One region of the Bradyrhizobium cosmicum genome, then DNA from elsewhere that is predicted to be linked to it. Evidence: riboswitches for the same ligand, from Rfam matches in the RefSeq annotation. Region 1 holds a riboswitch; the other holds the start of a gene.
What was found. Region 1 has a riboswitch for cobalamin ahead of FNV92_RS23685 (DUF1636 family protein). Riboswitches for the same ligand answer to the same signal wherever they lie in the genome.
Positions count from the first base shown of each region.

Region 1 (14,981 bases):
GCTTGCCGGGGATTTTCGGCTACAAGGCCATCAACACGCTGGACTCCATGATCGGCCATCGCAGCGAACGGCACGAAGCCTTCGGCTGGGCGGCGGCCCGCATCGACGATGTCACCAATTTCATTCCGGCGCGCCTGACCGGGCTTCTGTTCGTGCTGCTGGCGCCAAGGCGATCCGAGGCGCTGTCGTGCATGACGCGCGATGCGCGCCGTCATCGCTCGCCCAATGCCGGCTGGCCGGAAGCGGCGATGGCGGGCGCGCTCGGCGTGCGGCTCAGCGGCCCCCGCATCTATCACGGCAGCACCACCAACGAGCCCTGGCTCAACGAAGCCGCACGCGATCCGCTCGCCGCCGATATCGGCGAGGGACTGACGGTCTACCGCCGTGCCATGCTGCTGCTCGCCGGCGTGCTTGCGATCCTCGCCTTCGCGTGAAAGAACGGGGCATGCGCGAGCACGGTGGAAATCTCGATCTGGCCCAGCAGCGTTTTGACGGACGCGCCGAGCACTGGATCGATCTCTCGACGGGGATCAACCGGCTGCCTTATCCGGTGGGCGAGGTGAGCGCGCATCATTGGCAGGCTTTGCCGTCGCGGTCCGAGATCGAAGCCCTGCACCACGCGGCGCATCATGCTTATCGCACTAGCGCGCCGGTCGTCGCGATGGGCGGTGCGCAGGCTGCCATTCAACTGTTGCCGCAACTGGCGCCATCCGGCCGTGCCCGTATCCTGGCGCCGACCTACAACGAATACGCGGGTGTGCTGTCGGCCGCTGGCTGGGACGTGCAGGAGGTCGGCGAACTCGACGCGCTGGCGGGAGCGGATGTTGCTATCGTCGTCAATCCCAACAATCCCGACGGCCGGTGTCATCTGCCAAAGGATTTGCTCGCCCTGCTGCCGCGCGTCGGCCGTCTCGTGATCGACGAGAGTTTTGCCGACACGGTTCCGCAATTGTCGCTCGCGCCCGAAGCGGCTCGGCCTGGACTGCTGATCCTGCGCTCGTTCGGAAAGTTTTACGGCCTCGCCGGCCTGCGGCTTGGCTTCGCCATCGGCAATGCGGCCGACATCGAGAAGCTCGCTGCGATGTCGGGTCCATGGCCGGTCTCGGGAGCTGCGATCTCGATCGGCTGCCGCGCCTTGCGAGATGATGCCTGGGCCGAGACGACGTCGGCGCGACTTGCGCGCGACTGTGTTCGCCTCGACGGCATGGCGCAGTCGCAAGGCTGGCGTCTCGTCGGCGGCACGCCGCTGTTTCGTCTCTACGAGACGCCCGACGCGGTTGCCGCGCAGGACAGGCTGGCGCAGAGCCAGATCTGGTCGCGCGTGTTTGCGCAAAAGCCGGGATGGCTGCGCCTCGGGCTTCCCGGAAGCGAAGCCGAGTGGACGCGCCTTGCCGAGGTGCTAGCGTGCTAGCGCAAGCAGGCCTTCGACGTCGAGATGCTGTTCGATGTGATCGGCCAGCGCCTCGAGCGCGCTCTCGACCCTGTCGTGATAAGGCTCGTCGCCGGCGGGAATGTCGAGCTTGGTGAGATACGCCTTGCGGAAGTCGTCCGACGTGAACAGGCCGTGCAGATAGCTGCCCTGCACGCGCCCGTCGCGCGAGGTCGCGCCTTCGGGCTCGTCATTCAGTTTCGCGAAGGCGTGGGCGCGATCGGGCCCGTCGGTGCGGCCGATGTGGATCTCGTAGGCCTCGATCGGCTGATCCGTGGCGGCATGCACGGCCGCGACACGCGTCAGCGTCTTTTGCGGGGTCATCACCGTATCCACGTCCAGAAGCCCGAGGCCCGGCGTGGCGCCTGCGGGGCCCTCGATGCCATCGGGGTCGGCGACGCTGCGGCCGAGCATCTGATAGCCGCCGCAGAGGCCGAGCACATGGCCGCCGCGACGGTGGTGCGCGAGCAGATCGATGTCCCAGCCCTGCGCGCGCAGGAAGGCGAGATCGCCGCGGGTGGATTTTGAGCCCGGGATGATGACGAGCCTGACGTCGCCGGGGATCGCTTCGCCCGGACGCACCATGATGAGATCGACGCCGGGCTCGAGCTTGAGCGGATCGAGATCGTCGAAATTGGCGATCCGCGACAGCGCGAGGCAGGCGATCTTGCATTGGCCCGGCTTGCGCGCGTCGCTGAGGCCGAGTGCGTCCTCGGCCGGCAACTCGCCGGCGCGGGCGAACCAGGGCAATACGCCAAGCCCGCGCCAGGCCGTCGACTGTTCGATCAGCTTGTAGCCGTCGTCGAACAGCGTGGGATCGCCGCGAAACTTGTTGATGACAAAGCCCTGGATCATCGCGGCGTCGTCCGGATCGATCACCGTCTTGATGCCGACGAGCTGAGCGATGACGCCGCCGCGATCGATATCGCCGACCAGCACGACGGGAACGTCGACCCTGCGGGCAAAGCCCATATTGGCGATGTCGGCCTTTCGCAGGTTCACCTCGGCGGGACTGCCGGCACCTTCCACCAGCACGAGATCGGCGCGCGCCTTCAGGCGCTCGAAGCTTTCCAGCACGGCGCCCATCAGCGAAGGCTTCATCGCCGCGTAGTCGCGCGCACGCGCCGTCGCGACGCGCTTTCCGTGGACGATGATTTGCGCGCCGACATCGGTCTCGGGCTTCAAGAGCACCGGGTTCATGTCGGTGTGCGGCTCGACCCCGGCGGCGAGCGCCTGCAGCGCCTGGGCGCGGCCGATCTCGCCGCCATCGACGGTGACGGCGGCGTTGTTCGACATGTTCTGCGGCTTGAACGGCAGAACGCGCAAACCGCGCCGCGTGAAAGCGCGCGCAAGGCCGGCGACGATGAGCGATTTGCCCACGTCCGAGCCGGCCCCCTGGATCATCAATGCGCGCGCCATTGGAAGCGTCTTCAGAACTCGACGCCGGCTTGTGCCTTGATGCCGGAGCGGAAGGGGTGCTTGACCAGTGTCATCTCGGTGACGAGATCGGCGATCTCGATCAGCTCGTCCTTGGCGTTGCGTCCGGTGAGCACGACATGCGTCATCTCAGGCTTCTGCGTCGTCAGGAATTCGACGACCTCGGCGATGTCGAGATAGTCGTAGCGCAGCGCGATGTTGATCTCGTCGAGGACGACCATGCGCAAATTGGCATCGAGGATCAGCTCCTTGGCCTTCTCCCAGCCGGCCCGCGCCGCCGCGATGTCGCGGGCGCGGTCCTGCGTCTCCCAGGTGAAGCCTTCGCCCATGGCGTGGAACTGGCAGAGGTCGCCGAAATGGCCGGTGAGCAGGCGCCGTTCGCCGGTGTCCCAGGCCCCCTTGATGAACTGCACGACCGCACAGGGGAAGCCATGGGCAACGCAGCGGACGATCATGCCGAAGGCCGAGGAGGACTTGCCCTTGCCGGCGCCGGTGTGGACGATGATGAGGCCTTTTTCGCCGCTCTTGGTCGCCATAATCTTGTCGCGGGCGGCCTTCTTCTTCGCCATTTTCTGGGCGTGGCGGACGTCGGTTTGCTCACCCGTCTGGGTATCCGGTTCAGGCGTCATCATACCGGTCCTTCGGCTTGACAAGAGGCGGCCGGGGGCAAATGGTGACCCGGCGTTGGTTCCTGTCCTATGACAGGCGAAGAGGGAATGCGATAGGGTCCGAATCTGCAAGATTCGGGTTCAAACTGCAGCCGCCCCCGCGACCGTGACCGGAGAGATGCCCAAAGCCACTGATCCCCCAGGGGATCGGGAAGGCGGGGATCGAAGGGCCAAAAGCCCTGCTCCGCAAGCCGGGAGACCTGCCAGCGCGGACGATTTTTGGACCGGCGGACGGGGTGTTCCGCGACGGGGAAAACGGGCCTTTCGGGGGAATGGTCCGTGTGCCTCTTCGCCTCCCGCTGACTATCCTGGAGAGGCGATGACCGTCACACTTCACGTCTGCATTACCTGCCGCGCCGGCGAAACGCCCAGCGAGGGCGAGGCCACGCCCGGCAAACGCCTGCATGGTGCGATCCTCGACGCAGGCGTGCCCGCCGGTGTCGCGGTGGTTCCCGTCGAATGCCTATCTGCATGCAGCCAGGGCTGTTCGGTCGCACTCAGCGCGCCCGGCCGTTGGTCCTACGTCTATGGCCGCCTCTCGGAAGCCCATGCGAACGACGTGGTCGCCGGTGCCGCTGCCTATGCGGCCGCGCCCGACGGTCTCGTGCCCTGGCGCAGCCGACCTGAAATCTTTCGCAAGCAGTCGCTTGCGCGCATTCCCCCCATTGCCGTCGTGCCGGAGGCAGCCGAATGAATTCGCTCGCAAAGGTTCCGGTGACGGTTGTCACGGGTTTCCTCGGCTCAGGCAAGACGACGCTGATACAGCACCTGCTCGCAAACCCTGACGGCAGGAAGCTCGCCGTGCTCGTCAACGAGTTCGGCAGCGAGGGCGTCGACGGCGAGATCCTGAAGTCCTGTGCAGACGCCAATTGCCCGGAAGACAACATCATCGAGCTTGCCAATGGCTGCATCTGCTGCACCGTCGCCGACGATTTCATTCCGACCATGGAGAAGCTGCTGGCCCGGCCGGTACGGCCCGATCACATCCTGATCGAGACCTCGGGCCTGGCGCTGCCAAAGCCGCTGCTGAAGGCGTTCGACTGGCCAGAGATCCGCTCGCGCATCACCGTCGACGGCGTGATTGCGCTCGCCGATGCCGAAGCCGTGGCTGCGGGTCGTTTTGCACCGGATCCGGATGCGGTCGAAGCGCAGCGCGCGGCGGACGAGAATCTCGATCACGAGACGCCGCTGTCGGAGGTGTTCGAGGACCAGATCGCCTGTGCGGACATCGTGCTGCTGACCAAGGCCGATCTTGCCGGCGCGGCGGGACTTGAAGCCGCCAGGGCATTAATCACGGCGGAGATGCCGCGCCGCGTGCCGATGCTCTCCGTCACCGATGGCGCGATCGATGCCCGCGTGATCCTCGGTCTCGGCGCTGCCGCGGAGAATGATCTTTCCGCACGCCCCTCGCATCATGACGGCGAGGAGGATCACGAGCATGATGATTTCGCCTCCGTCGTGATCGATCTTCCTGAAGTCACCGACATCGACGCACTGGTCGCCTCGGTGCAGCGTCTGTCGCGCGAGCAGAACGTGCTGCGCGTCAAGGGTTATATCGCCGTGCAAGGCAAGCCGATGCGCCTTTTGCTGCAAGCGGTCGGCGAGCGCGTGCGCCACCAGTTCGACAAGCCGTGGGGCGCGGGCAGCAGGCAGTCGAAGCTCGTGGTGATCGGCGAGCACGGCGATATCGACGAGGCCGCGATCAAAGCGGGACTTGGTGTCTGATGCACGTCGTCTTCCGCGAGAGCCGCGGTCTCGAGGAGACTGCGACGCCAAGGGACATCGGCCAGGACGCGGCCGATCTCGTGGTGCTCTCGTATTCGGATTCCGATCTGGCCGCGTTCGCGGCCGGCTGGCGGCGCGGCCGTGACAGCCTGCCGTCGCTGCGGCTCGCCAATCTTTCGGAGCTGCGTCATCCGCTGTCGGTCGACACCTATGTCGAGCGCACGCTGGCGCAGGCGCGCGGGATTCTGGTCCGTCTGATCGGCGGCGAGTCCTATTGGTCGTATGGGCTCGCGGCTCTTCAGCAACTCGCGAAGGATCGCGGGATCGTGCTCGCCGTGCTGCCGGCCGATGGCCGCGACGATGCGCGGCTCGATGAATATTCGACCGTGCCGGTCTCGACGGTGCGGCGGCTCAAGGTGCTCTGCGACACCGGCGGTCCCGTAGCTGCCCAAGCCGCGATCGCGCAGCTCGCGCTGGCCTCGGGGCTCTATGCCGGACCGGTCGTCGGCGAGACGACCGTTCCCGAGATGGGTTTCTATGATCCCTCGCGCGGCGTCATTGCTGCGCCGGCCGTGGGCGAGGGGAAGCCACGCGCGTTCGTGACGTTCTATCGCTCCTATCTGACCGCGGCGGACACCGGCCCCGTCGATGTCCTGATCGCCGCGCTGCGCGGGAAGGGGTTCGATGCCTATGGCGTGTTCGTCACCTCGCTGAAGGCTCCGGGCGTTGCGGATTGGCTGCGGGCGCATCTTGCGCAAAACCCGCCGGCCGCGATCGTCAATGCGACGGCGTTCTCGGCGCTGGGCGATGACGGTACGACGCCGTTCGATGCCGCATCCTGTCCCGTCTTCCAGGTCGCGCTCTCGACGGCGCGGCGCGAGGACTGGGCGAACTCGCTTCGCGGTCTGTCGCCGGGCGATCTTGCGATGCATGTGGTGCTGCCCGAGGTTGACGGCCGCCTGTTCGCGGGCGTGGTCAGCTTCAAATCGGCCGGGATGCGCGATCCCGATCTGCAATTCTCGCACCTGGCCCATCGCGCCGATGACGAGCGCGTGGAAGCTGTCGCCGCGCGCGTCGCGGCCTGGCGACGTCTTGCGGAAACACCCGCCGGCGACAAGCGGCTGGCGATCGTGCTGTCAAACTATCCGGGACGCCCGCACCAGATCGCGCATGCGGTTGGTCTGGATGCGCTGGCGTCGGTCGAGGCGTTGCTGTCCGATCTCGCTGCGGCCGGATTCGGTGTCGCGCCGGTCGATGCACTCGGCGAGACGCTGTTGAAGCGGAGCTTGACCTGGAGCGTTGCCGACTACCACGCAGCGCTCTCGCGCCTGCCGCAATCCTTGCAGGATGACCTCGTGCAAGCCTGGGGCGTTGCGGAGAACGATCCGAGCTGCCGCGATGGCGCATTCCATTTCGCCGCGATCCCGTGTGGCCGATCCATTATCGCGGTCCAGCCCGAGCGCGGCGATGCCGCCACGCGGGATGGCGACTATCACGATCTCGCCCGCACGCCGCGCCACGCCTATGTCGCGTTCTATCTCTGGCTCCGCGAACAGCGCTGCGACGCGATCGTCCACATTGGCGCGCATGGCACGCTGGAATGGCTGCCCGGGAAATCCGTGGCGCTTTCGTCGGCCTGCTGGCCGGAAGCCCTGATCGGCGACGTGCCGGTCATCTATCCCTTCATCGTCAACGATCCCGGTGAGGCAGCGCAGGCCAAGCGGCGCATCGGCGCTATCACCATCGGCCATCTGCCGCCGCCGCTCGCAGCGTCTGCGGTGCCGGAGGGCCTGCGCCGTCTCGAACAGCTGCTCGACGAATATTCGACGGCCGATGGTCTCGATCCAGCGCGTCGTCAGCGATTGATCGCGGCGATCCGCGACGAGGCGCGTGCGGCGGGCCTCGAAGACGATCTTGGTCTGGATGCCTCGGCCGCGCCGGCCGAAGCGATCCCGCGGATCGATCGCTTCGTCTGCGATCTCAAGGAAAGCCAGTACGGCGACGGCCTGCACGTGTTTGGCCGCGGCGCTTGCGGCGACGCGGAGCGGGACGCGCTGCGGGCCGCGCTTGCCGGCCAGCGCGTCGCGCCGGGACCGTCGGGCTCGCCCTATCGCGGGCGCCTAGACGTGCTGCCGACCGGGCGTAATCTCTTTGCCGTTGACCCGCGCGCCGTGCCGACGCCGTCGGCGCACGCGCAGGGCATCAAGCTCGCGGAAGAACTGCTCCGCCGTCATCTGCAGGATCACGGTGACTGGCCGAAAGGGCTCGTCGTCGATCTCTGGGGCTCGGCGACGATGCGCACCGCGGGCGAGGAATTCGCCATGGCGTTGCATCTGGCTGGCCTTGCGCCGCGCTGGGACCACGCCTCCGGCCGCGTCACCGGTTACCACATCATCGCGCCGGCCGAGCTCGGCCGTCCCCGCATCGACGTCACGCTGCGCGTGTCGGGCCTGTTCCGCGATGTCTTCTCCGGCCTTGCCCAATTGTTCGAAGCCGCCGCCGAGGCGCTCGCGGGCCGCGAGGACGAGGGCGATGAAAATCCCTATCGCCACCGCGCCTCCCGCGTGTTCGCCCCGCGGCCGGGACAATACGGCGTGGGTCTCTCGGCGATCCCCGATGCTTTCACGCCCGAGACGCGCGACGCAGCCGGCGAGGCCTGGCTGTCGGCATCGTCCTGGGCGTTCTCCGCCGACGGTGAGATCAAGTCCGATCGCGCCGGCATCGAACAGCGGCTCGCGTCTGCCGACGCCTTCGTGCACGTCCAGGACTTGCCGGAGACCGATCTGCTGCTTGCCGCCGACTATGCCGCGCATGAAGCCGGCATTGCGGCGGCAGCGGTGCATCTCGGCGGGCCAACGCCGTCGCTCTATCACCTCGATACGACGCGGCCCGAGCAGCCGCATGCACGGACGCTGACCGAGGAAATCTCCCGTGTCGTTCGCGCGCGCGCGGTCAATCCGGGCTGGATCGCCGGCATGATGCGCCACGGTTTTCGCGGCGCCGCCGAGATCACGGCAACGCTGGAGCACATGGCCGCCTTCGCTCACCTGGCCGATGCCGTGCCGCCGCATCTGTTCGATCTCTATTACGATGCGACAATTGGCGATGCCGATGTTCGCGCCTTCATGGCCCGTGAAAATCCGGCGGCGCTCGCCGCAATGGAGAGCTGCTTCGCGCGCCTGCACGACGCCTCGCTCTGGCGAACGCGGCGCAATTCGATCGCGGCTGCCCTGCGGGAGGCCTCATGAGTGCAGCATCGGTGAAGGGCTGGTGTCCCGGCGCGCTGCGCCCTATGCTATCGGGCGACGGGCTCGTGGTCCGCGTGCGCCCGTTCGGCGGTCGTCTCGAAGCCGGGCAGGTCGCCGGTCTTGCCGAGCTCGCCGAGCGTTACGGCAACGGTCTGATCGACGTGACCAGCCGCGCCAACCTACAGATCAGGGGCGTCACCGAACAGGGCCACCGCCGGCTGCTCGATGGACTTGCGTTGCTGCGGCTGCTCGATCCCGACACTGACATCGAGGCCCGCCGCAACATTCTGGTGACACCGTTCTGGAATGTTGGTGACGAGACGCAGGCGCTCGCTGCCGAGCTTGAAGAAGCGCTCGCGGACAGTTCGCTTGAACTCCCCACCAAATTCGGTTTCGCCATCGATGACGGAGAATCGCGCGTACTCGCCGGCGATTCCGCCGACGTGCGGATCGAACGCGACCGCGACGGCCGCCTGCTGGTGCGGGCCGACGGCGCAAAGCTTGGCCGTTTTGTCGGGCGTGGAGAGGTCGTGAGCACCGCGCTCGCATTCGCATCCTGGTTCATCGCCTCCGGCGGCGCGCAGGGCGGGCGAGGGCGCATGGCAGCCCACATTGCGGCCGGCGCGGCGTTGCCCCAAGCATTGAACGGCGAGACTGAACCGGCACCGGTGATGGCCGCGTCGCGGCCCGGGCATTATCCGCACGGCGCCCTGGTCGGCGTTGCGTTCGGACAGATGCTGCACACGACGCTGCATCAATTCTCCGGCTGCGGTCATGCGTTGCGCATGACGCCGTGGCGGATGGTGCTGAGCGAGGGCAAGCGGGAGATGCCGAGCGGGGCGGGCCTCATCACCGAGCCTCACGACCCCGCATTGCGCGTCATTGCCTGCAGCGGCGCGCCGCGCTGCCGCGAGGCCCACGCCGACACGCGTGCGCTGGCCGCCGCGCTCGCGCCGCGCATCGCGCTCGACACGCGGCTGCACGTCTCCGGCTGCGCCAAGGGCTGCGCCCGTTCCGGCGCGTCCGCGGTGACGCTGGTCGCGACCAGCGCCGGCTTCGACCTCGTTCGCGGCGGCTCGACGCGCGACGAGCCGGTCCTGCGCGGGTTGAATGGCGCCGACATCGTCAGCGATCCCTCCATCCTGGTCGGAGGGCACTGATGCCGCACGTCTACGAAACCGATGGTGCGGCGATCTACCGGCAATCCTTCGCGACCATCCGGGCCGAGGCCGATCTTGCTCGCTTCACGCCGGACGAGGAGCAGGTCGCGGTGCGGATGATCCACGCCGCCGGCATGGTCGGCCTCGAGGCACATATCCGCTTCACATCAGGCATGGCGACCATTGCGCGAGCGGCCTTGCAGAAGGGCGCGCCGATCCTGTGCGACGCGCGCATGGTCTCGGAAGGAATTACACGCGCGAGATTGCCTGCGGCCAACGCCGTCATCTGTACGCTCGGCGACGAAGCCGTTCCTGCGCTGGCGCAATCCATGCGCAACACCCGCTCGGCGGCAGCGCTGGAGTTGTGGCGGCCGCACCTGCATGGCGCGATCGTCGCGATCGGCAACGCGCCGACCGCGCTGTTTCACCTGCTCAACATGCTGGAGGACCGGGATTGCCCGCGGCCCGCGGCGATCATCGGCTGCCCGGTCGGCTTCGTCGGCGCAGCCGAATCCAAGGCGGCGCTGATGGCCGATCCGCCGGTGCCGGCGCTGACGGTCGAGGGCCGCCTCGGCGGCTCGGCGATTACCGTTGCCGCCGTGAACGCGCTGGCGAGCCGGAGCGAGTAGCCATGGGACGCATCATCTGTTGCGGTCTCGGCCCTGGCGACCCGGATCTGATGAGCGTCCGCGCGGACCGCACGGTGCGCGGCGCGCAGCATGTCGCCTATTTCCGCAAGAAGGGTCGGCCCGGGCAGGCGCGGCGCATCGTCGAGGGCATGCTGGCGGCCGACGTCACCGAATATCCCATGGAATATCCTGTTACGACAGAGATCGCCTTCGACAGCGCGGAGTACGTGCAGCTGCTGGCCGGCTTCCACGACGAATGGGCCGAGCGCCTTGCGAGATTGTCCCGTGCGGTCGACGTCGTCGTGCTCTGTGAAGGCGATCCTTACTTCTACGGCTCCTTCATGCATCTGCACACGCGACTGCAAGGCCGGGTCGAGATCGAGGTGATCGCCGGCATTCCCGGCATGGTCGGCTGCTGGAATGGCGTCGGCCAGCCGATCGCGCTCGGCGACGACGTGACGACGGTGCTGATGGGCACGCTGGCTGAAGACGAGCTCGAACGGCGCATGCGCGATTCCGATGCGCTCGTGATCATGAAGACCGGGCGCAACCTGGCAAAGGTGCGCCGCGCGCTAGCCTCCGCCGGCCGGCTCGATGATTCCTGGCTGGTCGAGCGCGGCACCATGCCGGGCGAGCGCGTGGTGCGGCTCGCCGAGATCGATGCCGCCGATTGTCCTTACTTTGCGATCGTGCTCGTGCACGGCAAGGGCCGGCATCCGGACGCCGCCGAATGACGGGCACGCTGACCATCGCGGGCCTCGGGCCGGGCAGCGATGGCCTGGTGACGCCCGAGGTTTCCGCCGCACTCGCGGCTGCCACCGACATTCTGGGTTATGCGCCCTATGTCGCGCGCGTGCCACCGCGGGCCGGCCTCAACTTGCGCCCATCTGACAATCGCGAAGAGCTGCAACGCGCGAGCGAGGCGCTGCGGCTTGCCGCCGAAGGCGGACAGGTCGTGGTCGTGTCCTCCGGCGACCCCGGGGTCTTTGCAATGGCCTCGGCCGTGTTCGAGGCGCTCGAACAGGCGCCGCAATGGCGGGAGCTTCCCATTCGCGTGCTGCCGGGCATCACCGCGATGCTGGCGGCGGCCGCCCGCGCCGGGGCGCCGCTTGGGCATGATTTCTGCGCGATCAATCTCTCCGACAATCTCAAGCCGTGGACGGTGATCGAGAAGCGTCTGCGGCTGGCCGCCGAAGCCGATTTTGCCATCGCGATGTACAATCCGCGCTCGGCCAGCCGGCCGGAAGGATTTGTCCGCGCGCTCGCCGTGCTGAAGGAAGCCGGCTGCGGCGAGCAACTGGTGATCTTCGCCCGCGCGGTCAGTGCCGCTGACGAGACAATCGAGACCGTGAGGCTGAACGACGCAACGCCAGAGATGGCCGACATGCGTACGCTCGTGATTGTCTGCAATTCGCGGACGCGCCGTGTCGGCCGCTGGGTCTATGCGCCGAGGCAGGTCCGATGACCGAGCCACTGCATGACCTCCGCCACGCTCTCGACCCGCAACCGTTCGGGCAATCGCGGCCGCGAGATCATGATCACGGGCAGGCCGAGCATGCGGGCCGCGTCGATCTTGGCGCGCGCACCGTTGCCGCCGGAATTGCGGGCGACGATCCAGGCGATGCCGCGTGCGCGCATCATCCCCAACTCGCCGTCGAAGGTGAATGGTCCGCGCGACACGATCACGTCTGCTGGAAACGGCAGGGAAGCTTCGGGCGGATCGACGAACCGCAGCGTGTAGGCGTGCTGCGGCTTCGCCGCGAACGGAGCGATGTGCTGGCGGCCGATGGCCAAGAATACTTTTGCCGGCGCGTTGGGCAACGCGGCGACTGCCGCATTGACGTCAGCGACCTCGATCCAGTTGTCGTCAGACGCCTTGACCCATGGCGCGCGTTCCAACGCGATGAGCGGCGTGCCGGTTTCCGCGCATGCGGCGACCGCGTTTCGGCTCATCTCGGCAGCGAAGGGATGCGTCGCGTCGATCACATGCGTGATGCCTTCGCGGCGAATGTAGTCGGCAAGCCCGCTCACGCCGCCAAAGCCGCCGATGCGGGTCGGCAGCGGCTGATCGGCAGGCGCGCGGGTGCGGCCGCCGTAGGAATAGACGGCATCGATGCCGGCGCGCGCGATCTCCGCGGCGAGCAGGCTCGCATCGGCAATTCCGCCCAGAATGAGGGCGCGCATTATGGCTGATCCCTGGCTGACCATCATCGGTATCGGCGAAGATGGCCTTGCCGGGCTGTCCGAGGCAAGCCGAAAGGCGCTCGAGGATGCCGAAACCGTGTTTGGTGGTGAGCGGCATCTGGCGCTTGCCGGCGTGACGGGGCGTGGTCGTCCGTGGCCGGTGCCGTTCGATGCGGAAATCGTGCTGAGCTGCCGTGGCCGGCCGACCGCGGTGCTCGCCTCGGGCGATCCGTTCTGGTACGGCGCCGGCGCGAGTCTTGCCGAGAAGCTCCATAGTGACGAATGGATCGCGTATCCCGGTCCCTCGACATTCTCGCTCGCTGCCGCCCGGCTTGGCTGGCGTCTCGAATCGGTCGCGTGCCTTGGGCTTCATGCCGCCCCGTTCGAGCGGCTGGTGCCGCATCTCGCAAAAGACGCACGCATCATCTGTCTGGTGCGCGACGCAGCGGCGATCGGCGATCTCGCGAAATGGCTGACGGAGCGCGGATGGGGCCCTTCACTCCTGTGGACTCTTGCGGCCCTTGGCGGTCCACGCGAACGCATCGACCAGCATCGCGTCGACCTCTTTGCAGATGATCTCTCGGAGAAACTGGTTGCGGTCGCGCTGCTGGCGAGGGGAACTCAGGGCATTCCTCGCAGCTCGGGACTGCCGGACGATCTCTTCGTCCACGACGGCCAGATCTCCAAGCGGCCGGTGCGCGCCCTCGCGCTCTCGGCGCTGGCGCCGCGCCCGGGTGAACGGCTGTGGGACATCGGCGCCGGCTCGGGCTCGATCTCGGTGGAGTGGGCGCTGTGCGGCGGGTCAGCGACCGCCATCGAGGCGCGCGAGGATCGTGTCGCGAATATCCGTAGCAATGCGGCGGCGTTCGGATTGGCGCATCGTGTCAGCGTCATCCCCGGAAAAGCGCCCGAGGCCCTTGCAGCGCTGGAGGCACCGGATGCCGTCTTCATTGGCGGTGGCCTCGATGGCGCAATGTTCGATGCCGTCTGGTCGCTGCTCGCGCCCGGTACGCGCCTCGTCGCTCATTCAGTGACGCTGGAAACGGAAGCGCTGCTCGGCGAGTTGCATCAGCGCCATGGCGGCGAGCTGATGCGGGTCGAGATTGCGCATGCCGCGCCGCTCGGCCGCTTCCGGTCGTGGGAGGCGGCACGGCCGGTGGTGCAGTGGAGTGCGGTTCGATGAAGGTCGCCGGACTCGGGTTCAAGCGGAATGTCACGCTGGCTTCGCTGCGCGAGGCTCTTCTGGCGGCCGGCGGCCCTGAAGGCCTTGCGGCGGTGGCGACCGTCAGCGACAAGGCTGATGCGGAGGTGCTCAAGCAGCTCGCGCGTGAATGCGGCGTACCGATCAAGGCGGTATCAGCCGATGTCTTGGCCGGTGTCGATACGCCGACGCAGTCAAGTCTCGTCGTTGAAAAGTTCGGCACGGGCTCGGTCGCCGAAGCCGCGGCGCTCGCGGCCGCTGGCCCTCGCGCGAGGCTGATCGCGACGCGCGTGGTCTCGCAGGACCGCACCGCCACCGCCGCGATCGCCGAAGGAGACGGCGCATGACTGTACATTTCATCGGCGCTGGGCCGGGCGCCCCCGATCTGTTGACGCTGCGGGGCCGCGATCTGATCGCCGCCTGTCCGGTCTGCCTCTATGCGGGCTCGTTGGTGCCCGAAGGTGTGCTGGCGCATTGCCCGCCCGGTGCGCGCATCGTCAACACCGCGCCGCTGTCGCTCGACGACATCATCGCGGAGATCGCTGCCGCGCATGCGGACGGCAAGGATGTCGCGCGGCTGCATTCCGGCGATCTCTCGATCTGGTCGGCGATGGGCGAGCAGCTTCGTCGCCTGCGGTCCCTCGGGATTCCCTATACGGTCACGCCGGGCGTGCCGTCCTTCTCGGCCGCTGCGGCCGCACTGGAGACTGAGCTCACGCTGCCCGGCCTTGCACAGACGGTGGTGCTGACGCGCACGCCGGGCCGCGCCAGCGCGATGCCCGAGGGCGAGAAGCTCGCCGCATTCGCCGCGACCGGTGCGGTGCTCGCAATCCATCTATCGATCCATCTGCTCGACACGATCATCGCCGAGCTGACGCCGCATTACGGCGCGGACTGTCCCGTCGCGATCGTCTGGCGCGCGAGCTGGCCGGACCAGCGCATCGTCCGCGCCACGCTGGCGACGCTCGATCGCGCCGTCGGAAGCGAGATGGAACGCATCGCGCTCATCCTGGTCGGCAAGACGCTCGGCGCTGCCAATTTTGACGAGAGCCGTCTCTATGCCGCCGACTACGACCGCCGCTATCGGCCTGTCGGCGCCGAGCCGCGCTTTCCGGAGGCGTCGTGATGGCGGCCGGCCTCGTCATCTCCGCGCCGGCCTCCGGCGTCGGCAAGACGACGCTGACGCTGGCGCTCGCGCGCGCCTGGCGCAATCGCGGTTTGAACGTGCAGTGCTTCAAGAGCGGTCCGGACTATATCGACCCCGCCTTCCATGCCGCTGCGACGGGACGGGCCTCGGTCA
Region 1 is NZ_CP041656.2:4,873,838-4,888,818, reverse strand. It holds gene cbiB (adenosylcobinamide-phosphate synthase CbiB) at 1-434, shown strand, start outside; gene cobD (threonine-phosphate decarboxylase CobD) at 446-1,411, shown strand; gene FNV92_RS23695 (cobyric acid synthase) at 1,400-2,848, opposite strand; gene cobO (cob(I)yrinic acid a,c-diamide adenosyltransferase) at 2,860-3,495, opposite strand; cobalamin riboswitch at 3,535-3,756, shown strand; gene FNV92_RS23685 (DUF1636 family protein) at 3,854-4,228, shown strand; gene cobW (cobalamin biosynthesis protein CobW) at 4,225-5,259, shown strand; gene cobN (cobaltochelatase subunit CobN) at 5,259-8,507, shown strand; gene cobG (precorrin-3B synthase) at 8,504-9,667, shown strand; gene FNV92_RS23665 (precorrin-8X methylmutase) at 9,667-10,296, shown strand; gene FNV92_RS23660 (precorrin-2 C(20)-methyltransferase) at 10,299-11,030, shown strand; gene cobJ (precorrin-3B C(17)-methyltransferase) at 11,027-11,761, shown strand; gene FNV92_RS23650 (cobalt-precorrin-6A reductase) at 11,737-12,483, opposite strand; gene cbiE (precorrin-6y C5,15-methyltransferase (decarboxylating) subunit CbiE) at 12,482-13,663, shown strand; gene FNV92_RS23640 (cobalamin biosynthesis protein) at 13,660-14,028, shown strand; gene cobM (precorrin-4 C(11)-methyltransferase) at 14,025-14,807, shown strand; gene FNV92_RS23630 (cobyrinate a,c-diamide synthase) at 14,807-14,981, shown strand, end outside.

Region 2 (14,981 bases), 1.3 Mb from region 1:
GCCGAGCGCTTCGAGCGCCGCGACGTCGGTACTCTCCTTGGCGAAATCCTCGGCGTAATAGAACACCATGTCGCGTTCGCCGATGCCGTAGAGCATCTCGGCGGCGCGCACGCGCTCGTCCGAGGGCGGGGTGTCGGCCGCGGCCAGCACGGGCGAGGGCGGACGCAGCTCGATGCGGTCAAGGCCAAGCTTCGCGCGGGCCAGCTGGCCGTAATAGGCGGTCGGATAGCGCGCCGCGGCCTGATAGCTCAGGCGCGCGTCCGCCATTGCATTCATCGCCTCGGCCGCGCGGCCGCGCCAATAATGCGCGCGCGACAGCGCGAGCGGATTGGCGGAGCCTTCGTCGATCGCGGCAAAGTGCATCATCGCCGTCCTGGGATCGTCGAGATAGCGCAGCGCGATCCAGCCGCACATGAAGTGATGGTCTACCCGGTAGACCTCCATCGCCGGGATGGCCGCCGTGCGCACCACGTCGTAAGCCGTCCTGGACTTGCCCTGGTCGAGCAGTTTGCGCGCGAGCAGGCGGCGCTCGCGCCACCAGGCGTCGGTGTCCTGCGCCGCCATCGTGTCGGGCGCGGCGGCCAGTATCACCTCGGCGGCGTCGTCGATGCGGTCGTTCTGGAGGTGCCATTGCGCGCGGCACAGCACGTAGCCGAGATCGCGGCGCGCTTCGGTCGAGACGTCCTCGAGATAGTCCTTGGCCTTGCTGGCCTTGCCGCTGACCGCGGCGCAGGCCTTCACGATCGCGAGCGCATCCTCGCCGAGCCGTTTTGCGGCGCGCCGTGCACCGGCATAGTCCTTGGCGCCGAGGCGCTTGTCCATGCGGGCGCGATGGTCGTCTGCAGTCAGCAGATCGCGGAACGCTTCGTAAGAATCCTCCTCGCTGCGCTCCGACAACTCGTCGGTGCGCCAGGCCTCGCGAACGAGACGCGCGGCTCTGTCGCTGTCACCTTCAGCGAGCAGTACGCGGGCGAGCGCGAACTTGCCCTTGGCGCTGGTCGGCCGGTCCATGGTGAATTTGTGCACGGTGGCCGCATCGCTCTTCTCCTGCCACAGCCGCGCCTCGGCGCGGCGGCGGAGCAGGGCACTGCTCGGCCAGTCCGGATTGGCGGCGAGAAAGGCCGCGTAGCGCTTGAAATTCGCGGTGCTCTCGGAATGGCGCAGGATGAACCAGTCGGCGAGCTTCGCCCCGGCGGGATCGGCAATGCGGTCGCGCGCCGCGCTCGCGTCGTCGGTCTTGCCCTTGCGCGCGAGATCGATGGCGTCCTTCAGCGCGGCGAGATCGCCGGTCAGCGGCGGCAGCATCGGCTTGTCCGAGACCTCGTTGTCCTGCTTGTTCGACTTGCGCTTGGCCTCGGCATGCCTGCCATGGCGCGACTTCGCCGCAGCGTGACGCTGCTTGCCGGCTTTCGCCTCATGTGTCTTCTTCGACGCGGACGATTTGTGACTGCTCTTCGCCGCCAGCTCGGCGGGGAGGAGGGCCATCGCGGCCACAGCAACGACACACGCGAGCGAGCGTAGGCACTGGTTCATTGCGTGGTCCCCCTGCGAAACCAGTACAAACCAAAGTCCGCGACGACATGCGGCTCGAGAATCAAACGACAACCAGACGATGCCACGGCATCGTTTCGCATTCCTCACGCTCACGCAACAATGCGGCAAAATACAGATGGGAACTCTGGAACTTCCGAAATCGCAAAAGGTGGTGGTTTTTAACCTTTGTTAACGAGTGGGGCTCTCGCGACGGTTGCGTACGACCGCGGCGTCGCGAATGGCCAGATTGCGCGTGTTCCCGCGGCGAAATCCGGTGTAATGAGTTCCCTGGACCCTCCTTTCAGCGTTTGCCCCGCCCTCATGCCGCTTTTCAACCAGTCGATCCGGCGCAAGATCGTCGGCATCGCCCTCGGATTGATCGTCCTGATGCTCGTCACCTCGATCCTGTCGATGGTGATGTCGAGCCAGGTCGGTGTCCTCCTGGGCGAGCTGAGCAACCGATACATCCCAGCCTATAGTCATCTGGCCCGTGCCAATATCCGCTCGCTGGAGCGGGCGCTGGCGCTGCGGCGAATGGTCATGACCAGGATGGGGTCGCCGTCGGACGAGGAGGCCTATGCCGCGCGGCTTCGCGACTTCGAGGGATTGGATCGCAAGTTCGAGGAAGAGGCCGAGACCGCGCGCAAGCTCATCAACGCCATCATCGACGACCCCAGCACTTATTCCGACAATGCCGCGCTGGCAAGGCTCGACGTCCGCATCGAAGGCGCTGTCACCGAGCTGCGGCGCAATCTTGACGACGGCAATGCCAAGCTGCTCAAGCAGATCGAGGCCAAGGACATGGCCGAGGCCCGCGGCACGCTGGAACAGCTCGACGCGCTGCGCGATGCGTTCAACCAGAGGATCGATGCTATCCGCGCCGACATGCTGACGCAGGTCTTCTTCTCGACCTCGCAGGTGATCAGCCGCCAGAGGCAGGCGATCATCATCTCCGGCATCGTGACCGTGCTTGCGGCGGTGGTCGGATTTGCGTTTGCGCTGCTCGTCTCCAGCGGCATCACGCGGCCGGTGCGACTGCTGCTTGCCGGCACCCGCGAGGTCGAGGCGGGCCGCTTCGACAAGACCATCACGGTCTCGACCACGGACGAGATCGGCGAACTCGCCGCCGCCTTCAACCGCATGATCGAGCAGTTGCGTCAGAACGAGCGCATTCGCGAGACCTTTGGCCGCTACATCGATCCCAAGGTGGTGCAGGGCCTGATCGACCGGCCCGAGGTCGCCATCGACGGCCAGCGCCGGGTGATGACCATCATGTTCTCCGACATGAGCGGCTTCACCTCGATGAGCGAGGGCATGACCCCGCGCGGCCTCGTCAAGGTGATGAACCACTACTTCACGGTGATGTCCGCTCCGATCAGGACGCACCGCGGCGTGATCGACAAATATATCGGCGACGCCATCATGGCCTATTGGGGCCCGCCCTTCATCGAGGAGGACGAGCCGGCGCTGCTCGCCTGCTTCGCCGCCATCGACATGGCCGACCAGGTGCCCGCGCTGCAGAAGCAATTGCCCGACCTGCTCGGCATCCGCGCCATGCCGGCGCCGTGCGATCTGCGGATCGGCATTGCCACCGGCGAGGTCCTGACCGGCAGCATCGGCTCCGAGCTGATGATGAGCTTTACGGTGATGGGCGACGCCGTGAACCTCGCCTCGCGCCTGGAAGCCGTCAACAAGACCTACGGCACCCGTATCCTGATCTCGCAGGCGACGGCGGAGGCGATCGGCACGGCCTGCGAGCTGCGTGAGATCGATCGCCTGACGGTCGCCGGCCAGAGCGTGCCGCAAGCCATTTTCGAAGTGATGAGCAAGGCGCACGGGCTCAGCGTGCCGCAGGAGACCCTGCGCGCGCGCTATGCGGAAGGCCTCGCCGCCTATCGCGCCCGCCGCTTCGACGAGGCTCGCGCCGCGTTCAACGCGGCGCTGGAAGCCGTCCCCGGCGACGGCCCGTCGCGCACGCTGCTCGCCCGCATCGCGCAATTCGAAGCCAGCCCGCCGGACGAGGGGTGGGACGGTGCTTGGCGGCTGGAGCAGAAGTAAGCGGTTGCGGCGGTGTCTCCACGCCGCCTTCACCGACGAAAATTCATTCTACTCCATAACGATGTTCGCCGTGACCTATTTCCCGGGCTTAGGTTTGCCGTCCTTGAGGCGTTTGATGGGGATACGCCGATGACAGATCTTGAGGACAGGCTGGAACGGTTCGAGACGCTCACCGCCGAATGCGAGTTGATCACCAAGCTCGCCACCGACAGCACCAAGCGCGAGTTCTATCTGAAGTTGGCGGAGCAGTATCGCCAGTTGGCGATCGATCTGCGGCAGGCGATTGCGACCAAGGCTGCGGCTTGAGGTCGATCTTCGACGTCAGCCTCGGACATGCAAACCGCTGCATGATGGGTGGAACCATCGCGGGGCCGCGCGGCTGAAAGCCGTTTTTAACGTTTGGCACGCATCCTTGAGGCGTGGAGACGCTTGCTGGGCTGCTCCGCTGTGGGAATGCCGCGGCTCGTTGCAATGCAACGCGACTCGCGGATATCGTTTGATCATGCCTCACAGGGCCCTCCCATGCGCCTCCTTGCGGTGATCGTGCTCACGCTGATGACAGCGGCCTGCAACCAGGAGCAGGACATCACCGGCTCGACTCCGGTCTGCGCGATGCGGACCTACACCTCCTACAATCCCCGCGACATCAACCAGTGCGTTGCGGCCTGCAAGGCGTGCGACCACGGCAACACCGTCACCTGCTCGACGTCCTGCACGCTCAAGGGTGCGCGCTGAGTCGCCTCGATTCCCCGGGACGGGACTGACGGTGCCCCGGCACCGGAACGATTGCGTCGGATCATCATTAGAACAGGCAGGCAGGACACGGAGTCCAATGGAATGGGGATGCTCGATCCCGGTCGGTTTCTGGTGTCATGCTCGCATTGCGAGGCCTGGCCGATGGCGGCGAATGTGAAACGCGCGGGCTGGTCGGCATCTCCGCACGAGGTCCGCTTCATGTGCCCGCGCTGCCGCCGCGAGGAGACCGCCATCATCTCCGCTTCCGGGCAGCTGATGCCGATCAAGCGCGCTGACATCCCGACGCACGACGTGGCCGTGGGCCAATCCCAGGCCTTGCGTCCAAGAGGGCGGACGTAAGCGCTGGCGCATTGCCTGATCCTTTTGGAACCCGGGCGACGCCTGGGCGTTTCTGCCTCGACATCAACGCATCGAGGGCCGTGCGAATGATCAGCGAACATTTCGACACCCGCACACGGATCAACATGAAGCTGGCGCTGGACCGGATCTGCCGCAATCGCCCCGTCGGCGAGGACCATGGCTTCCGCAGGTCGGTCGCCGAGAAGATCATCCGCTGCGCGCTGACGGGCCGTACCGGCATCGGCCAGCTCGTCGATGCCGGTGAGCGGGCGACGGTGCGGACGCGCTTTGAAACCGAACGGGCCTGATTGCGCCAGCTCAATCCTCGGTGCGGGACTTCGGTGCTCACGCAACCGGCCGATTGACTCCCCGCTTGTCCGGCTCGTAGATTGCTACGTGACGGTTCTCCTCACGGAGATCAAAAGGGAACGTGGTGCGGGAATGTCCAAACTTTCGGGATTGTCTCAATGCCATGGCTGCCCCCGCAACTGTAAGCGGTGAATCTCTCGTCATATGCCACTGGGAATCTCGGTCCCGGGAAGGCGACGCAGAGGTAACGACCCGCGAGCCAGGAGACCTGCCGTCAGCCGTGGTCACACGCGAAGATGTCGGTCGGGGAGTACAGACATTGGCTTCATCGGAGCAATCCATCGCTCCGCGGTGAAACCTCGTTCGCTGTGACGTGCCACTGACGTCACACCGAGGTTACAACTGTGTCCCGTATTGTCTCTGCCGCCAGGCGCCTCAGCGCCGGCCTGTTCGCGACCACTTCTCTTTGCTCGCTCGATCCATCGCTCGCCCGCGCGCAGCAAGCCGTCGCCGAGCAACTGCCGCCGATCGAAGTGACGAGGCCCGACGACCCGAACCGCACGCGCGCCCGGGCGACCGGCGACGGCGACACGACGAGCCGGCGTGCGCCCCCGAAGGTCGCCCGGAGCGGAGCGCCGGCAGCCGGTTCCTCCGGCGCCGCCAGTGAGGCCGTCGCCGGCACCGGCGGCATTGTCGGGGCCGCCACGACCGTGATCACGGCCGCGGACATCGCACATGCGCCGTCGCAGACGCTCGCCGAGATCATCGCGGCGCAAGTCCCGGGCGCCCAGATCACGACGCTTTATGGCGGCCCGGTTACCGCGAAGACCGGCGTCGATTTGCGCGGCTTCGGCGCGTTTGCCACCGCCAACACGCTGGTGCTGGTCAACGGCCGGCGGCTGAACGACATCGACATGGCGCAGGTGGACCTCTCCACCATCCCGCTCAATTCAATCGAGCGCGTCGAGATCACGCGCGGCAATTCCGGCGCTGTGCTCTACGGCGACAATGCGGTCGGCGGCGTGATCAACATCGTCACCAGGAACGGCGTCGGCGGACCGCCGGTGGCCGCGCGCATCGAGGCCGGCTTCGGCTCGTTCAACACCAGGCTTGGCAATTTCTCGACGTCGCTCAATTCCGGGCCGTGGTCGACCTCGTTCTACGGCAACGCCGTCAGCACCGACGGCTACCGCGACAACAATCGCTATGTCCAGAAGAACGGCGTCGGCAATCTCAACTACACGACATCGGGCCTGACCGCTTTCCTGACCGTAACAGGCGACGATCAGGAACTGCGGTTGCCGGGCGGCCGCACCGTCGATCCCTCCATCGGCCTCGACGAACTCGCCAGCAACCGAAGGGGGACCAGCACGCCCTTCAACTATGCCAACCAGCAGGGCTTCAGCGCCACCGCGGGCTTCACCAAGACCCTGGTCAACGGCGTCGATCTCATCGTCGACGGCGGCGTGCGCGACAAGAAGCAGCAGAGCGCGTTCTTTGCGAGCCCAGCGCCGGTGCCCGCGTTCTTCACGTCGACCTATGTCGACGCGGATCTGACGACCTGGTCGATCACGCCGCGGCTCAGCGTGAAGAGCCTGCTGCTGGGACTGCCGTCGCAGCTGTTGACCGGCATCGACTATTACGATGCGAGCTTTCAGCAGAACCGCGGTGCCGGGCAGGGGCTCGCGCCCTGGCACAATTACGACCTCAGGCAGCAGACGGTTGCGGGCTATTTCCAGCACACACTGGGCGTGGCGCCGACTACCGAATTGTCCTATGGCGCGCGGGTGCAGACCATCAGCCTGTCGGCCCGCGACAAGTTCGATTCCTCAGCTCCGTTCAACGCCGACATCGGCGCGCTCCCGCTCAGCAGCAATGAGACCCAATACGCGCTGCATCTCGGTGCCGAGCATCGCCTCAACGAGACGGTTTCGTTGTTCGGCCGTGCCGCGCGCGCGTTCCGCACGCCCGACGTCGACGAGCGCGTGTCGTCAGGTCCGTCGTTCGACCCCTTCACCTTTGCTGCGATCCCGCAGACGTTCCAGCTCAAGACCCAGACCTCGCAGGATGTCGAGGGCGGGCTGCGCATCAAGGCAGGCGGGCTGCAGATGCAGAGCAGTCTCTACCTGATGGACCTCAGCAACGAGATCCATTTCAACCCCATCCTGTTCTACAACACCAATCTCGATCCGACCCGCCGCTATGGCTCGGAGACAAGTCTGTCATATCGCGTCAACGATGCCCTGCTGCTGCGTTCCGCCATGGCGGTCACGCGGGCCGTCTTCCGCGAAGGCGTCTGGGCCGGCAACGACGTGCCGCTGGTGTCGCGCTACACCGCCAGTGCGGGCGTCACCTGGAACATCTGGCAGAACTATGTGGTGCTCGATGCCACCGCGCGGTTCTGGAGCGAGCGGCGCATGGACAACGACCAGGCAGGAACGCAGAAGCCGATTCCTGCCAACGGCACCATCGACCTCAAGCTCAGCGGACAGTTCGAACGCTATTTCTGGTCGCTGAGCGTCAACAATGTGCTGAACGCGCTCTACTACGACTATGCGATCGCGAGCACCTTCACCGATGGCCGCTTCAGCGCCTATCCGCTGCCCGGCCGCACTTACCTGCTCAAGGCCGGCGCCACGTTCTGACCCCGGGTGGGGCTGTCATATGCCCTCAAATGCACTAGGCTTCAAACAGAAGGAGATCATCCATGGCTCTCGACATCCTGCCGTCTCACGGCGACCGTCTGCGGCTTCATCCGGTTGCGCCGCGCCTCGCGCCGATGTTTGGCTTTGTGCTGCTGACAGTGTCATGCGCGCTGGCAAGCTTCGCGTTCGCCTGTGCCACGCCGTTCGCGGCTTTCGCCGTCGTCGCCGCGGCGATGCTGCCGCTGCGTCCGGCGCTGCTCGTCGTCACCGGCGCCTGGCTCGTGAACCAGAGCATCGGCTTTGGCGTGCTGCACTATCCCATCGATGGCAGCACCATCGCCTGGGGCCTTGTCATCGGCGCGGCTGCGCTTCTCGCGACCATTGCTGCGTCGAGCATCCTGCGCATGCTGCCGCAGGGCCGCACGCCGCTGATGCTGGCGCTCGCGCTGGTCGCCGCCTATGCGGTCTATGAGCTTGCGCTGCTTGCCGCGACGCCGTTGCTCGGCGGCGAGGGCGCCTTCACCGCCGCCATCGTGACGCGCATAGGGCTGACCAGCGCCGCCTGGCTCGCCGGCCTCGTCGCTACTTGCGAGATCGTTCGCCTGGTCGATCCGCTCGGCCGTGCGATGCGGAACGCGTAAGGCGCCACCGTGGTTCAAGTCCGGTCATTGCGATGACCGGACCTTGACCCACCGCCGCAAGGCGACGGCCGTCCAGAGCGCGCACGCTGCCGCGGGGAATGACATTGGTATCTGGCGACGTAGCCATGTCCATGGCTGTCCACGCCGACTCACTTGGCTGAGCTCAAATCTCCGAACCAAGCGCGGGCGCATCATTACTGTGGTCAAATCTAAAGTTGCGTCTCGTCATTTCCGCGAGGTATCGAAGTAAGCCAACCCGTGTCCTTGGGGCCACGATTGTGCTGTCCACGCAACAGTTCCGGGCGATTTAACCGTTATCGCAGTCCGTTCGTATCAACGCCGCTTTTTGGCCACACCCGAACATGAATAAAATTGCTCTAATGTTTAGGGCTGCGGTGCCCGTGACAGGCGAAGGGAAATCCCAAGGTCGATTCAAATCTTGGGTCTGATTTTCCGGGTCTGACAAGGGTTAGCCAAGGAAACTGGTCGCGATGGATGCGAAGACCAACATCAAGCAGAGGCTGCCGAGCCGTCACGTGACGGAAGGCCCTACGCGCGCGCCCCATCGGTCCTACTTCTACGCCATGGGCCTGACCACCGAGCAGATCCACCAGCCCTTCGTCGGTGTCGCTTCGTGCTGGAACGAGGCCGCTCCATGCAATATCTCCCTGATGCGCCAGGCGCAGGCGGTGAAGAAGGGCGTGGCATCGGCCGGCGGCACGCCACGTGAATTCTGCACCATCACCGTCACCGACGGTATCGCCATGGGCCATGACGGCATGCGCTCCTCGCTGCCGTCGCGCGAGTGCATCGCCGATTCCGTCGAGCTGACCGTCCGCGGTCATGCCTATGACGCGCTGGTGGGCCTTGCCGGCTGCGACAAGTCGCTTCCGGGCATGATGATGGCCATGGTCCGCCTCAACGTGCCTTCGATCTTCATCTACGGCGGCTCGATCCTGCCCGGCAATTTCCGCGGGCAGCAGGTCACCGTGCAGGATATGTTCGAAGCGGTCGGCAAGCACTCGGTCGGCGCGATGTCGGACGAGGATCTCGACGAGATCGAGCGCGTGGCCTGCCCCTCGGCGGGCGCCTGCGGCGCGCAGTTCACCGCCAACACCATGGCGACCGTCTCGGAAGCCATCGGCTTGGCGCTGCCATACTCGGCCGGCGCTCCAGCCCCTTATGAAATTCGCGACGCCTTCTGCATGACCGCGGGCGAGAAGGTGATGGACCTGATCGCCCAGAACATCCGGCCGCGCGACATCGTGACCCTCAAGGCGCTGGAGAATGCGGCCGCCGTTGTCGCCGCCTCTGGTGGCTCGACCAATGCTGCACTGCACCTGCCGGCGATCGCGCATGAGTGCGGCATCAAGTTCGACCTGTTCGACGTCGCCGAAATCTTCAAAAAGACACCTTATGTCGCGGATTTGAAGCCGGGTGGCCGTTATGTCGCCAAAGACATGTTTGAAGTAGGTGGCATACCGCTTCTGATGAAGACGCTGCTCGACAACGGATTTCTCCACGGTGACTGCATTACGGTCACCGGTCGAACGATCGCCGAAAACCTCAAAAGCGTGAAATGGAATCCGCACCAGGACGTGGTGCACCCGGCGGACAAACCCATTACCGTTACTGGCGGTGTGGTCGGTCTGAAGGGCAATTTGGCGCCAGAAGGTGCGATCGTGAAAGTCGCGGGAATGTCCAACCTCAAGTTTACCGGTCCGGCCAGGTGCTTCGACCGTGAGGAGGATGCTTTCGAGGCGGTCCAGCAGCGCACCTATCGGGAAGGCGAAGTCATCGTGATCCGCTACGAGGGGCCCAAGGGCGGTCCCGGCATGCGGGAAATGCTCCAGACCACCGCGGCGCTGACCGGCCAGGGCATGGGCGGCAAGATCGCGCTCATTACCGACGGCAGGTTCTCCGGCGCCACCCGCGGCTTCTGCATCGGCCATGTCGGGCCGGAAGCGGCCATCGGTGGCCCGATCGGGCTGCTCCAGGACGGCGACATCATCGAGATCGACGCCGTCGCCGGTACCCTTAACGTAAAATTGAGCGACCAGGAGCTTGCCCAGCGCAAGACCAAATGGAGCGCTCGCGCGACTAACCATACGACGGGCGCGCTCTGGAAATATGCTCAGCAGGTTGGACCAGCGGTCGGTGGGGCAGTGACCCATCCGGGCGGCGCGCACGAGAAACAGTGTTATGCGGACATCTAGGCGTGCCATTGTTGCGTTTGTGTTGGGGGCCAGTGCGCTGGCCGCGCCGGCGTTTGCCTTCGACGGCTCGCCGGCCAACAACAAGGACGCCACCATCCCGGTCGTGACCACCTTGCCGGGCACGGCGGGAACCGTCCGCAGCAAGGTTCCGGCACCGACCCAGGAAACCTCGCTCAGCGCGCTGCAATATGCCGCCGAGGGCGGGCATCCGATCGCGCAGTGGAAGCTCGGCCGCATGTACGCCAATGGCGACGGCGTGGTTCAGGACGACGTGCGCGCCTTCGAATATTTCAGCCGGATCGCCAATGCGCATGCCGAGGACAGCCCGTCGGCGCCGCAGGCGCAGATCGTGGCTAACGCCTTCGTCGCGCTCGGCCGCTACTATCTCAGCGGCATCCCGAACTCGAAGATCAAGCCGGACCAGGACCGGGCTAGGGAGATGTTCTCCTACGCGGCCTCCTATTTCGGCAACGCGGACGCCCAGTACGATCTCGCCCGGCTGTACCTGAAGACGCCGGATGCCTCCCGCGAGGATTTCCGCTATGGCGCGCGCTGGCTTGGCCTCGCCGCCCAGAAGGGCCAGCACGAGGCCCAGGCGCTGCTCGGCCAGATGCTGTTCAACGGCGACCGCCTGCCGCGGCAGGCCGCGCGCGGCCTGATGTGGCTGACGCTGGCGCGCGACAGCGCCGGTGCCGAGGAGACCTGGATCAAGGAAAACTACAACCGAGCCTTCGCCAAGGCCTCCGACGACGACCGCGCCATGTGCCTGCAGATGCTGGAACAGTGGGTGCAGGGCCGCCGCGACTGATCCGCTGAGGCGGCTTACGCCGCCTCGAGATCCAGATCCGCCCACACTGGCACGTGGTCCGACGGCTTCTCCCAGGCCCGCACATAGCTGTCGATCCCGACATTGGCGAGCTTGTCGCTGGCCTGCGGCGACAGCAGCAGATGGTCGATGCGCAGGCCATGGTTCTTCTGCCAGGCGCCGGCTTGGTAATCCCAGAAGGTGTAGAGCCCGGGCTCGTCGGTGACAGCCCGCAGGGCATCGGTCAGGCCGAGACCGAGCAGGGACTGAAAACTCTCCCGCGTCTCCGGCTTGAACAGGGCGTCCTCGGTCCAGGCTGCCGGGTTGTGGACGTCGCGGGCGTGCGGGATGACGTTGAAGTCGCCGGCGAGGATCAGCGGCTCCTCGGTCTTGAGGCGCTCCTTCGAATACTCAAGAAGCCGCGACATCCATTTGAGCTTGTAAGGATATTTCTCGGTCCCGACCGGGTTGCCGTTGGGCAGATAGAGGCAGGCGATGCGCAGCACGCCGCGCTTCAGCGTCACCACGCCTTCGAGGAAGCGGGCATGGGCATCCTCGTCGTCGCCGGCCAGCCCCGACTTGGTCTCGTCGAACGGGAGCTTGGAGAGCAGGGCGACGCCGTTGAACGTCTTCTGCCCGTGCGTGACCACGTTGTAGCCGAGCGCCTCGATCTCCAGCCGCGGGAAGGCCTCGTCAACGCATTTGATCTCCTGGAGGCAGACGATGTCCGGCTGGCATTCCTTCAGCCAGGTCAGGAGGAGATCGATCCGCTGCCGGACCGAATTCACGTTCCAGGTGGCGACTCTGATGGGCATTTGGACGGCTCCGGACAGGGGCCTTGGTTAGAACAAAATGCAAACGCGCCCGTCAAGGACGCCGCAAAATCTCCCACAAAATTAACCCGGCTTAAGCCGCCGCTGCGCCATTGATATCGAAGAGGTTTTCGAATGGGATGGCCGGACAAATCCATGAAGCGAAGCGAGCCGCGCGACGGGCTGGTCGGCGCTTTCCTGTACTGGCTCGGCGGCTTCGAGATCGAGGACGGCCTGACCGCCGATCTCAGCGAGCGCGAGATGCGCCGCATCCGCGCCAAGCAGATCGACGCGGTGACACGGCTGATCCCGGTGACGATGGGCGTCACCCTGCTCAACGTCGCCATCGTGCTGATCCTGTTCTGGGGCAAGGGCTGGAACGATTTCCTCGCGATCTGGGGCCTGACGCTCGCCGCCACCGCCTCGCTCGCGGTGCGCTCATGGCGCCGGTCGCACAAGAACCCGCCGCAGGAGGCTTCACTGCGCGCGGCGCGGCACATGCTGCGGCAGGCATTCTTCCTCGCCGCGATCTGGGGCACGCTCCCGCTCGCGTTGTTCAGCCACATCGAGCCGACCAGCCAGCTGATCCTGGCCTGCCTGATGGTCGGCATGATGTCCGGCGGCGCCTTCACGCTGTCGACCTTTCCGCGTGCGGGCCTCGTCTATCTCGCCACCATGACGGTCGGCTGCGCCGGCGCGCTGTTGCTGTGCGGCACCGGGCCGTATCTGGTGACCTCGGTGTTCCTGCTGCTGTTCGCGTTCTTCATGGCGCGCAACATCGTCTCGCAGGGCAATTTGTTCCTCGGCAATCTCAAGGCCCAGCTCGAGCTCGAACGGCAGACCGAGATCATCTCGCTGCTTTTGAAGGATTTTCAGGAGAACGCCAGCGACTGGTTGTGGCAGACCGATGCCGAAGGACATCTGGTCGACGTGCCCCAGCGCTTCGCCGACGTCGCGCAGCTGCCGCTGCCGCTGCTGAAGGGATCGCACTTCGCCGACGTGCTCGACATGCTCTGCCCCGAGGACAAGAGCGCGGCCTACAACATCGTCGGCCTGATGGAGCACGCCGAACCGCTGCACGAGATGAACCTCAAGGTCGTCGCCGGCGGCGAAGCGCGGCTGTGGTCGTTCACGGCGAAGCCGGCCTATGACCGCGACGGCCAGTTCCTCGGCTATCGCGGCTTCGGCCGCGACGTCACCGAGCGCTGGCGCGCCGAAAAGGCCGAGGCCGAGAGCCGGGCCAAGTCGAATTTCCTCGCGGTGATGAGCCACGAGATCCGCACGCCCATGAACGGCGTGCTCGGCCTTGCCAGCATGCTGCTCGAAACCGAACTCGATCCGGAGCAGCGCGAGGCCGTCACCACGATCCGCGAGTCCGGCGACAACCTCCAGCGCATTCTCAACGACATCCTCGATCTCTCCAAGCTCGAGGCCGGCCGCTTCACGTTCGAGGCGGTCGACTTCGCGCCGCAGACGCTGGGCGAAACGGTCGCGACCGTCGTGCGTGCGGGGGCCAAGAGCAAGGGGCTCGCGGTCAATGTCGTGCTCGACCCGAGCCTGCCGCCGACGCTGCGCGGCGACGTCGCGCGCATCCGTCAGGTGCTGCACAACCTCGCATCGAACGCGGTGAAGTTCACCGATGCCGGCGAGGTGACGATAGCGGCGACCTGTCAGGCGCGCCGAGATCTGCTCGCGACCGTCGAATGGACCGTGACCGACAGCGGCATCGGCATCGCCCCCGACAAGGTCGGGCAGCTCTTCAGCGACTTCGCCCAGGCCGATGCCTCGATCAGCCGCCGCTTCGGCGGCACCGGGCTTGGACTTGCGATCTCCCGGCGCATCATCGAGCAGATGGGTGGCACCATCGGCGTCACCTCGACGCCGGGCGAGGGTTCGACCTTCCGCTTCACGCTGGTGCTGCCATGGAGCCAGGCGCAGGAATCCGACCAGACGACAGACCGCGACGAGGCCGACGAGCTGAAGGCGCGTATCGTCGAGCTCGATCGGCCGCTCAAGGTCCTGGTCGCCGAGGACGATGCCGTCAACCGGATGGTCGTGAGCAAGATGTTGGGTGCCTTCGACGTCGAGCTGAGCGTGGTCACCGATGGCATCGCGGCCGTCGCGGCGGCGTCCGAGAGCGACCATGATGTCGTGCTGATGGACGTGCGCATGCCCGGCATGGACGGCCTTGCCGCCACCCGCGCGATCCGCGCGCGAGGCGGCCGCTTCGATGCCTTGCCGATCATTGCGCTTACCGCCAATGCCTTCCCCGAAGACGTCAAGATCTGCCGCGAAGCGGGCATGTCGGACTTCCTGGCAAAGCCGCTACGGAAGCCCGCGCTGGTCGCGGCCTTGCTGCGCGCGCTGGACGGCAACGTTGCTGTTGCCCCGGAGGACGCGCCGCTTCAGCCGGCGCTGGAGCCGGGCGAGGTGGAGTGGACGGACGAGGAAAGGCAGATGACGGGCGCGTAGGCGCTAGCCACGTGCCTGAATAGGCGTTTCGCACCGGTTGGCCGGACGCTGGAAATTTGGATGCGCCGTGTTACCTTGCTCCGCCATGCGCCTTGTTGCCCTGCTTCTCATCTTGTTCACGGCCTCTGCCCGCGCCGGCGACGGGCCGCTGACGAGCGCGCACATGATGTTGCCTGTCGCAATTTCCGGCAACAAGGTGTCGCTCGAAAGCTTCGTCGTTCGTCCTGATCGGCCCGGCAAATTTCCTCTCGTCGTGATCACTCACGGAATGCCTCTTGGCTCCGGCGAGGAATTCTTCACTGCGATCCTCAACCGCTCGCCGGTCGATTACAGCAAGGCGGCAGTCGCCTTCGCGCAGCGAGGATATGCGGTGGTCTCGATCATGCGCCGTGGCT
Region 2 is NZ_CP041656.2:3,530,944-3,545,924, forward strand. It holds gene FNV92_RS17000 (lytic transglycosylase domain-containing protein) at 1-1,533, opposite strand, end outside; gene FNV92_RS17005 (adenylate/guanylate cyclase domain-containing protein) at 1,855-3,591, shown strand; gene FNV92_RS17010 (hypothetical protein) at 3,721-3,897, shown strand; gene FNV92_RS17015 (hypothetical protein) at 4,114-4,326, shown strand; gene FNV92_RS17020 (hypothetical protein) at 4,429-4,686, shown strand; gene FNV92_RS17025 (hypothetical protein) at 4,773-4,994, shown strand; cobalamin riboswitch at 5,070-5,285, shown strand; gene FNV92_RS17030 (TonB-dependent receptor) at 5,400-7,640, shown strand; gene FNV92_RS17035 (hypothetical protein) at 7,703-8,281, shown strand; gene ilvD (dihydroxy-acid dehydratase) at 8,773-10,497, shown strand; gene FNV92_RS17045 (tetratricopeptide repeat protein) at 10,484-11,305, shown strand; gene xth (exodeoxyribonuclease III) at 11,320-12,117, opposite strand; gene FNV92_RS17055 (ATP-binding protein) at 12,250-14,586, shown strand; gene FNV92_RS17060 (dienelactone hydrolase family protein) at 14,750-14,981, shown strand, end outside.
Region 2: linked by a shared signal. The riboswitch ahead of FNV92_RS17030 (TonB-dependent receptor) and the one ahead of FNV92_RS23685 (DUF1636 family protein) in region 1 are both predicted to bind cobalamin.